Regions from separate parts of the Limnothrix sp. HT2024 genome, predicted to be linked through region 1. Evidence: riboswitches for the same ligand, from Rfam matches in the RefSeq annotation. Region 1 holds a riboswitch; the other holds the start of a gene.
The links. Region 1 has a riboswitch for cobalamin ahead of AC2IAX_RS15705 (energy-coupling factor ABC transporter permease). Riboswitches for the same ligand answer to the same signal wherever they lie in the genome.
Positions count from the first base shown of each region.

Region 2: it holds a riboswitch for cobalamin, as region 1 does, so the genes downstream of both, AC2IAX_RS12040 (DUF1636 domain-containing protein) here and AC2IAX_RS15705 (energy-coupling factor ABC transporter permease) in region 1, are expected to answer to the same signal.

Region 1 covers NZ_CM181121.1:3,857,193-3,861,063, reverse strand. The annotation lists gene cbiQ (cobalt ECF transporter T component CbiQ) at 1-626, opposite strand, end outside; gene AC2IAX_RS15710 (energy-coupling factor ABC transporter substrate-binding protein) at 651-953, opposite strand; gene AC2IAX_RS15705 (energy-coupling factor ABC transporter permease) at 958-1,677, opposite strand; cobalamin riboswitch at 1,744-1,886, opposite strand; gene rocD (ornithine--oxo-acid transaminase) at 2,021-3,274, opposite strand; gene AC2IAX_RS15695 (hypothetical protein) at 3,843-3,871, shown strand, end outside.
Region 2 covers NZ_CM181121.1:2,966,850-2,970,720, forward strand. The annotation lists gene AC2IAX_RS12035 (HupE/UreJ family protein) at 48-689, opposite strand; gene AC2IAX_RS12040 (DUF1636 domain-containing protein) at 759-1,319, opposite strand; cobalamin riboswitch at 1,343-1,483, opposite strand; gene AC2IAX_RS12045 (GNAT family N-acetyltransferase) at 1,864-2,400, shown strand; gene AC2IAX_RS12050 (Gfo/Idh/MocA family protein) at 2,451-3,548, opposite strand; gene argB (acetylglutamate kinase) at 3,689-3,871, opposite strand, start outside.

The DNA of each region.
Region 1 (3,871 bases):
CGCACCAGTAACTGACTAACCAGCAGCCCCACACTGTAAATCCACCGTTGCCTTGTCCGATACCCCCCTCTTGCACGCTGGGCCAGTTGTAATTCAGTCATGACCGCTAACAGCAAGAAAATAAATCGATACATCAGCAACAACAGTTCAGTTAACAAAACCGGAACTCGCCATTGTCTGAGGACTTGCAGTAAATCGGTAAACGGCGTAGTCAACAACACAAACAGCAAGCAAGAGGTACAGGCGATCGACCTCATTCCAATCTGCAATGCTTGCACCAGTCCACTGCGGCTGACCCAAAGATAGCCATTGGCGATCGCCACCCCACCCACCTGATCCTGCTGAACAGATACCATCTGCTCAATTGAGACCAAATTCAGGACTAAAGCCAGCAGGCTAGTGACCAAAAACAACCCAGCAGCCATCAAAACCTGCAAGTACACCTTGATGGGAATGCGGGCATAGCCCACCGTCCAAACAGCCAGCCACAACACAATCAGCAGTTGAGTACTGATCTGTGCCATTAGAGCAATCAGAAGGGTGGCGATCGCAAACCACAGCTTTTGTTGGGGTGAAATGCACCGTAACCGATTAGTGCAGGCGTAGACATCTAGGTGATGAGCCATAAACCGCCGCAACCTCGCGCGCGTTCAATCTTCTCGGTGATCTTGCCCCTTGCTTTTGCCGCGATAGCGCCCAATCACAAAACCAATAGTCCCGGCTCCCAGTGCAGCTTGGGAAGCAAATAACAGACTTTCAATTTCACCGCTGGGCGGCTCAAACAGCGGCTGAAACCAAGGTTGATAGCCGGGTTGAACTTCCCCGATCATCTCCTCCGCCTTTACATCAGCCCCCTCATAGTCACCCTTCACCCAGAACAAGGGCAGCACTGCCAGCGCCAGCACTGCAATCACCAGCAGCCCGTTTTCGTATTTCTTTAGTGGATTATTCATTGTTTTACGCCTCCTGCTTCAGTACCCTCAGTGTTTCCAGATCTGGGCGAGCGTAGGCTTGTAGCCAGTTCCAGACCAGAACCGTCAGCAACCCTTCAGCGATCGCCAAGGGAATTTGCGTGATGGCAAAGATCCCAGCAAACTTCAAAAATGCCGCCATAATCCCCCCTTGGGCAGCCGGGAAAGCCAGGGCAAGCTGAATAGAAGTCACGATGTAGGTCAACAAATCGCCCAACGCAGCAGCCAGAAAGATCGCTAATTTTTGAGAGCCTAGCTTCAACAGGAGATAGTAAATTCCATAGGCAACATAGGGCCCCACGATCGCCATCGAAAACAGGTTGGCACCCAGCGTCGTTAGACCACCATGAGCCAGTAACAATGCCTGAAACAGAAGGACGATGCTGCCCAACACTGTCATGACGGAAGGCCCAAACACAATTGCACCCAAGCCTGTTCCTGTTGGGTGCGAGCAACTACCCGTGACTGAAGGAATCTTGAGCGCAGAAAGGACAAAGGTAAACGCACCCGCCAAGGCCAGCAGCGGCTTTAATTCAGGGTTTTGCCGCGCGATTTGAGTCAGCGATCGCCAGCCCACAATCAAGAAAGGTAACGAAACTGCCCACCAAAACGCTGCCCACTGCACTGGCAGAAACCCTTCCATAATATGCATCGCCTGGGCAGGGGCTGGGCAGCTAACAACCCCATAGAAACTTAGCCCTGCCATGATGGCAAGGCTCAATCGTTTAGATAGCTTCATGTTTGTCTGTTGCCTCGCAGACAGGTTCGTAAAACATGGATTCTTAAATCGGCGGGCATCCTGACTCAGAGATTCATTTCTCATCACAGTTGCGGGACAGCGGCAGATTCGCACTGCACTTTCCCCCTTGCGTTTGATGGCTGTTCCCCATCAAAACCGATCGCATCCAACAATAACGTAGGGGCGGCCCAACTCGGCAGGCTACCCCTACATTTCTTTATGGCATCTCGAATGATTAGTCGTTGTTGCCGTGATCAGCCATGGTGCAAACACAAGCATTCCGAGCGAAGAAGTTCGACCACGGCAATGATTAAGCCGCCGTCAACACCCGTTCAATCCGCTCTAGGGCCCAATCGAGCTGCGATCGCGTAATCACCAGCGGCGGCGCAAACCGAATAATATCTTCACGGGTTTCCTTCGCCAGCACCCCTTCTTGCATCAGGGCCTTGCAGAACTGTCTTGCTCCGCCCGCTTCCGGTTTCAGCTCCACCCCAATCAACAGGCCTCGCCCTCGCACTTCTTGGATGTGAGGACTGGTAATTTCACGCAATCGCATCATGAAGTAAGTACCCAACTCGGCAGCATGATCGGGCAATTGTTCTTCCACAATTACATCCAATGCCGCCATCCCTACGGCCGCAGCCAGGGGATTCCCCCCAAAGGTACTGCCATGATCTCCAGGATTAAACACATCCATCACTGCATGGGTACTCACAAAAGCAGAAATGGGATAGAACCCACCCGACAATGCCTTACCGATGGTAATTCCATCCGGCTTCACGCCTTCATGTTCAAAAGCAAACATCTTACCCGTGCGCCCCAATCCCGTTTGAATTTCATCAAACACCAACAGCACATTATTCTGGCGGCACAGGCGCTCGGCCTGTTGGAGATAGCCATCGGGGGGAATCATAATGCCACCTTCCCCCTGAATCGGCTCTAAAAAGAAAGCCGCCGTATGCGGCGTAATCGCAGCTTCCAGGGCTGCCACATCGCCATAGGGCACCACTTTAAATCCCGACGTAAATGGGCCAAATCCAGACTGATACTGCTCCTCGGTGGAAAAGCTGACAATGCTAATGGTGCGCCCGGCAAAGTTATTGCTACACACAATGATTTCCGCTTGGTTAGCAGGCACGCCCTTCACGGTATAAGCCCATTTACGGATGGCCTTAATCGCCGTTTCAACGGCTTCTGCGCCCGAATTCATCGGTAACACCTTGGGCAGTCCTGAAATCTGACATAGCTTTTCGTAGAACCGTCCCAACTGATCATTACGGAAGGCCCGAGACGTTAGCGTCACTTTAGCGGCTTGTTCCACCATTGCCTGGAGGATACGCGGGTGACAATGACCCTGATTGAGAGCAGAATAGGCGCTCAAGCAATCCAGGTATTTATTGCCATCAATATCCCAAACCCAAACCCCCTGTCCCTCGGTAATCACAACATCCAATGGATGATAGTTATCCGCTCCATAGGTGGTTTCTAGATCGATGTAGTCCTGGGTTGTGAGATGAGAAGGGCTAGAGGGGGCCGACAAGGTAGTAGGCGAGATCATTGGCATTATCTTTCTCAAACTTGATAAAAGGCTGATGGATCTTCTGAGTTCTAGAATTCAACGCCACAAATCCCAACCGAACAGCCGCTTACAGATAGCCTGCAAACGGACATGTCCAGATAGACGGTGACGTTAAATTGGAATAAGAAACGACAAGCTTGAACCCAAATTCAGGGGTTGGATGTCGAGCAAGAGTTTTTTGAGCAAATTGCAGGTTGCTGCACTATCGGCATCGGTTCAGTGTCTCTGTCACTGGATGCGCAGCTAAATCCTGCTGATAAAGCCTGTTGCCCATTCAACTTGGGCATGGAAGTTAGAGGGAGAAAAATTTCCCATTGGTAGTGGCTGGTATGTCAGCACAACGCCTGGTTAATTAGCACTATACACCCAAGAAACAGGGAAAGCGTGGCTGAAACTGTAAAAATAGATACGAATCTCAACAACTTTTGCGCCTGAATGCTACGTGTCAACTCAATCAGGATATTAACTTCGTAACTTTGTGACCGGTCGCCAGGGTTTAGGATCGCCCTCAGAGCGCGGGAAACAAGCTAAAGCTGCTGAAATGGAGGCCCAGATGACAACAACAGTGGCGATCGAACAACT
Region 2 (3,871 bases), 890 kb from region 1:
GACGACTCGTGCTTTGCAAGTCTCTCAAGTTAGTTCTCAGGTATCCCCTAAGCGCCCAAGGCCGAGGCTAAGAATGCCGCGCCCGCACCCACAATGGCAAAACCGATGTAGCGCAGGGTTTGGGCGATCGAGCCTTCCGCCAACCGTTGCACCACCCCCCGCACCCCCAGGGCGATCGTGAGCTGAATGGCCGTGAATCCAATCAGATAGGCCGTGAGCGGAACCATGCCCGCCCCGACGATCGATTCGCCGTAGGCATAACCATGAAACAGGCCAGCCACCAGGGCGATCGCCCCCAAGGCCACCGTCGGCAGTTGGTGACCCATGGCCAGCAACAACCCAAACAGCACCACCGAACCGGAAACCATCAGCTCCGGGAAGGGTAAATCCCAACTTTGCAGGTGTAGACCCGTGCCGCCCAAGGCCGCGATCGCAAAGATCACAGGCACAATCCAGCCTCGGGCCGCCCCGATCGCCACCAAGCCGGAGGCCACCACAAAGGCCAAGTGATCCAAGCCGATCACCGGGTGAGCCAAACCGGACATGAATCCCTCAAAGCCGTTGCTGGGCACCTGACCACCCATCATGTGGTGCGCCGATGCGGGCAACGCAGCCAACAGCAGGGCTAAACCGGCCACAGCGCCAGCAAAATGACCTTGAACCGATGCCAATGTTTTGGTTTGTCGCATGGGTAATTTCTCCAAGCCCTAGTGGGAGGATGGGATGAATGCACAATTCTAGGGAGTGGGCAACAGCCCCTAGGTGATTGAAACCGTGGTGGGGGGAATGCGGGCCAAAACGCCGTTTTTCAAGGGTTCCGGCCGTTCACCCCAAGCCAAAAGACCATCGGGGCGATCGAGATAGAGATCGGCACAGGCGGCGATCGCCTCCACGGTTTGATCCAGGTGGGCCGGATCGTGGGGCAAATCCCCAAACAGGTAGCTGTGTTTACCGGTTGCCGCAAAGGCCACCACACAGGCATGGCTACAGGCGCTCATGCATTGAGTGGGAGTCAGGGCGATCGCGCCATTGCCCCCATCCGCCAAACGGCTTTGCAGGCGATCGAGCAATTGCTCACCGCCACTGATGCCCACTCGCTGGCCGTTTTGCCAAGTGCTGGCACAGGTTGTGCAAACCAACAGGGCCATGGGAACGGTGGCGGGTTGGTCGGCCGCTTGGGTCAAGGTAACCGAGGTGGCTCCACTGGCTGGCGCTGGGCTAGTTTTCCCGGAGCCAGCTTGGCTGAAAACAACGGATGGGGATGCGGAACTGGCCGCGAGCGTTTCGCCCGTCGGTGACAAAAGTTGTGAGGACTCCACAGTCCGAACCTCGCAGAAGTGGAAGGAATAAACACCGCGCGGCGGGCATCCTGACTCAGGGCGATCGCCCATCACAGTTGCGGGACAGCGCCGGACTTGCACCGGACTTTCCCCGTTACCTCTGGTGGCTGATCTCCACCAGAACCGCAGTTGAATCACGATCGGGTTGCCCAGCGGCTGGCGACGGGATGCCAAATGGCTTGGCTGTGGCCGCCGTCGATCGAGCTGGGCAGATTCATCCCAAGAGCATAATTCAGATCGCAGACATTTCAACAGGGGTCGCTCGCCACTCCTATGCTCAAGGGGCAAGTCGTCTGTGGAGCGTTGCCCACTGAATGATGCATCACTCAACGAATCCGATCCCACCTTGGGAGAGGGGAATCATGACTTGGGGATTGAATGTACCTTGACTAGAGGGTGTTGGGTATTGCCTACCCTACAATTCGTGCTGAATCAACTAATGCTGAATTAGTGCTGAATCAACCGCAAAATTACACATATTCCGAACCCATATTTCGACCTTCCACATTCGCAAGGAGTAACCGTGAAACTGTCGGTATACCAGCCCAATGATGCAGTGGAAATCGAGCAACTGTTCATCCAAACATTCACCAACTCTGAAGGTCAGGCCGAAGGAGCGATCGTTGGGCGACTGGTAAAAGACTTAATCAGTAGCACTGACCCAAGTAATTTCTATGGCTTTGTTGCCACAGAAGCTGACCAAATTATCGGAGGGATTTTTTTCTCACGACTGATCTTTGAGAATGGAGCTAATTCCTTCATTCTGTCTCCTGTTGCTGTTCGGACTGACTTTCAGCGCCAAGGGATTGGCCAACGGTTGATTAGATTTGGCTTAGATACTCTCGCCAAGGATGGAGTAGACCTGGTTGTGACCTACGGTGATCCCAAGTTCTACTCCAAAGTGGGATTCCAAGGGGTAACGGAAGCGGTGATTCCGCCCCCCTTCACGCTACAGCGTCCAGAAGGGTGGTTAGCTCAATCGTTGACGGGGGATCAGATTCGATCGATCAAGGGAAAGTCTTCCTGTGTCCAAGCTCTCAACAACCCCGAGTACTGGTAGATCATCGTTGTTGCGGAATACGACTGTTCAATTGCAGCAAACCAAGGTTTTCAAGTGCCGGGAACCGTCACCCATTGCCCCCGATCGTGGGATTCGTGGGCCAAGTCCATGAGCTGCTGAGACGCAATCCCCTCGCGGAGGGATGGGGCGATCGCCTGGCCTTGATCGATCGCCTGCACCCAGCGATCGACCACCCGCAACACGGCCGCCATCCGCCCATCGGGATAGGTTTGGGGAAACGCCAGCCGATCGGGAATGGGCAATTCCTGCAACGGCTCGCCTGCGGGTGCATACCAGAGCTTGAACCCGTGGATATAGTCCGCTTGGTTGTCGCTGCCCAGAATCAGCGTGCCCCGATCGCCATAGATTTCCACCCAATGACCCCGCCCTTGGTAGGTTGTGGAGCTTAAACAGACCTGAACCGGCGTGCCGTCGGTCAGCTCCAGCAAGATTTGGCAAATATCATCGGAATCCACCGGTTTCAGTTGGCCGCTGCTGGGGTCGGGTCGATCGGGCACGGAGGTAACCAAATGGGCAAATAACCGCCGCACGGGCCCAAATAGCCAATGGATGTAGTCGAAGGTGTGAGACCCGATCGCCCCGAGGGCCCCGCCGCCGCTCGATCGCTGGGCATACCAATTCCAAGGCCGGCTGGCATCGGCCCGACTGGAGGCCATCCAGTCGATTTTGATCAGGCGTTTTTGACCCACGTGATCGTCCGCCAGCAGCTCCGCCAAATATTGCCAAGCCGGAACCATCCGAAACTCAAAATCCACCGCCACGATCGCCCCTGTTTTTGTAGCCAACTGCTCCAGGGCGATCGCCTCTTGCGCCGTCATCGTCACCGGTTTTTCCAACAGCACATGCTTCCCGGCCGCCAGGGCCGTTTGGGCCATGGCGTAGTGCAAAAAAGGCGGCGTAGAAATCATCACCGCTTGCACCTCCGGCAGGGCCACCATTTCCTCAAAGCTATCGAAGGCATAGGGAAGCTGATGCCGTTGGGCGATCGCCTGGGCCGTTTGAACTTGGCGGTGGTACAGGGCGATCGGGCGAGTGCGATGGTGCTGCTGCAACACCGGCAGATGGATTTTTTGGCCAAACCCCGTACCGGCGATCGCCACGCCCAGGATGTTTGTGGAATAGGTCATGATTGCTCGAAACAGTTCAGAACGGTTCAGGTTGCTTCAGGGAACTTCCGCAATATCCATACTAGACAAGGGGCTTCAGCCCCTTGCCCCCACTGTCTCATAGCAACCGGATCCGGATTGTGAAGAACCGCGCCCACCCCCTAGGACTTCATCAGATCGGAGGCCACAATCATGGTTCCGATTCCCGCGTCCGTAAAAATTTCCAGCAACAGGGCGTGGGGAATCCGGCCATCAATAATGTGAGCCGCTCGCACCCCCTGGGCCAGCGATCGGACACAACAGTTCACCTTGGGAATCATGCCGCCGCCGACAACGCCTTGGGA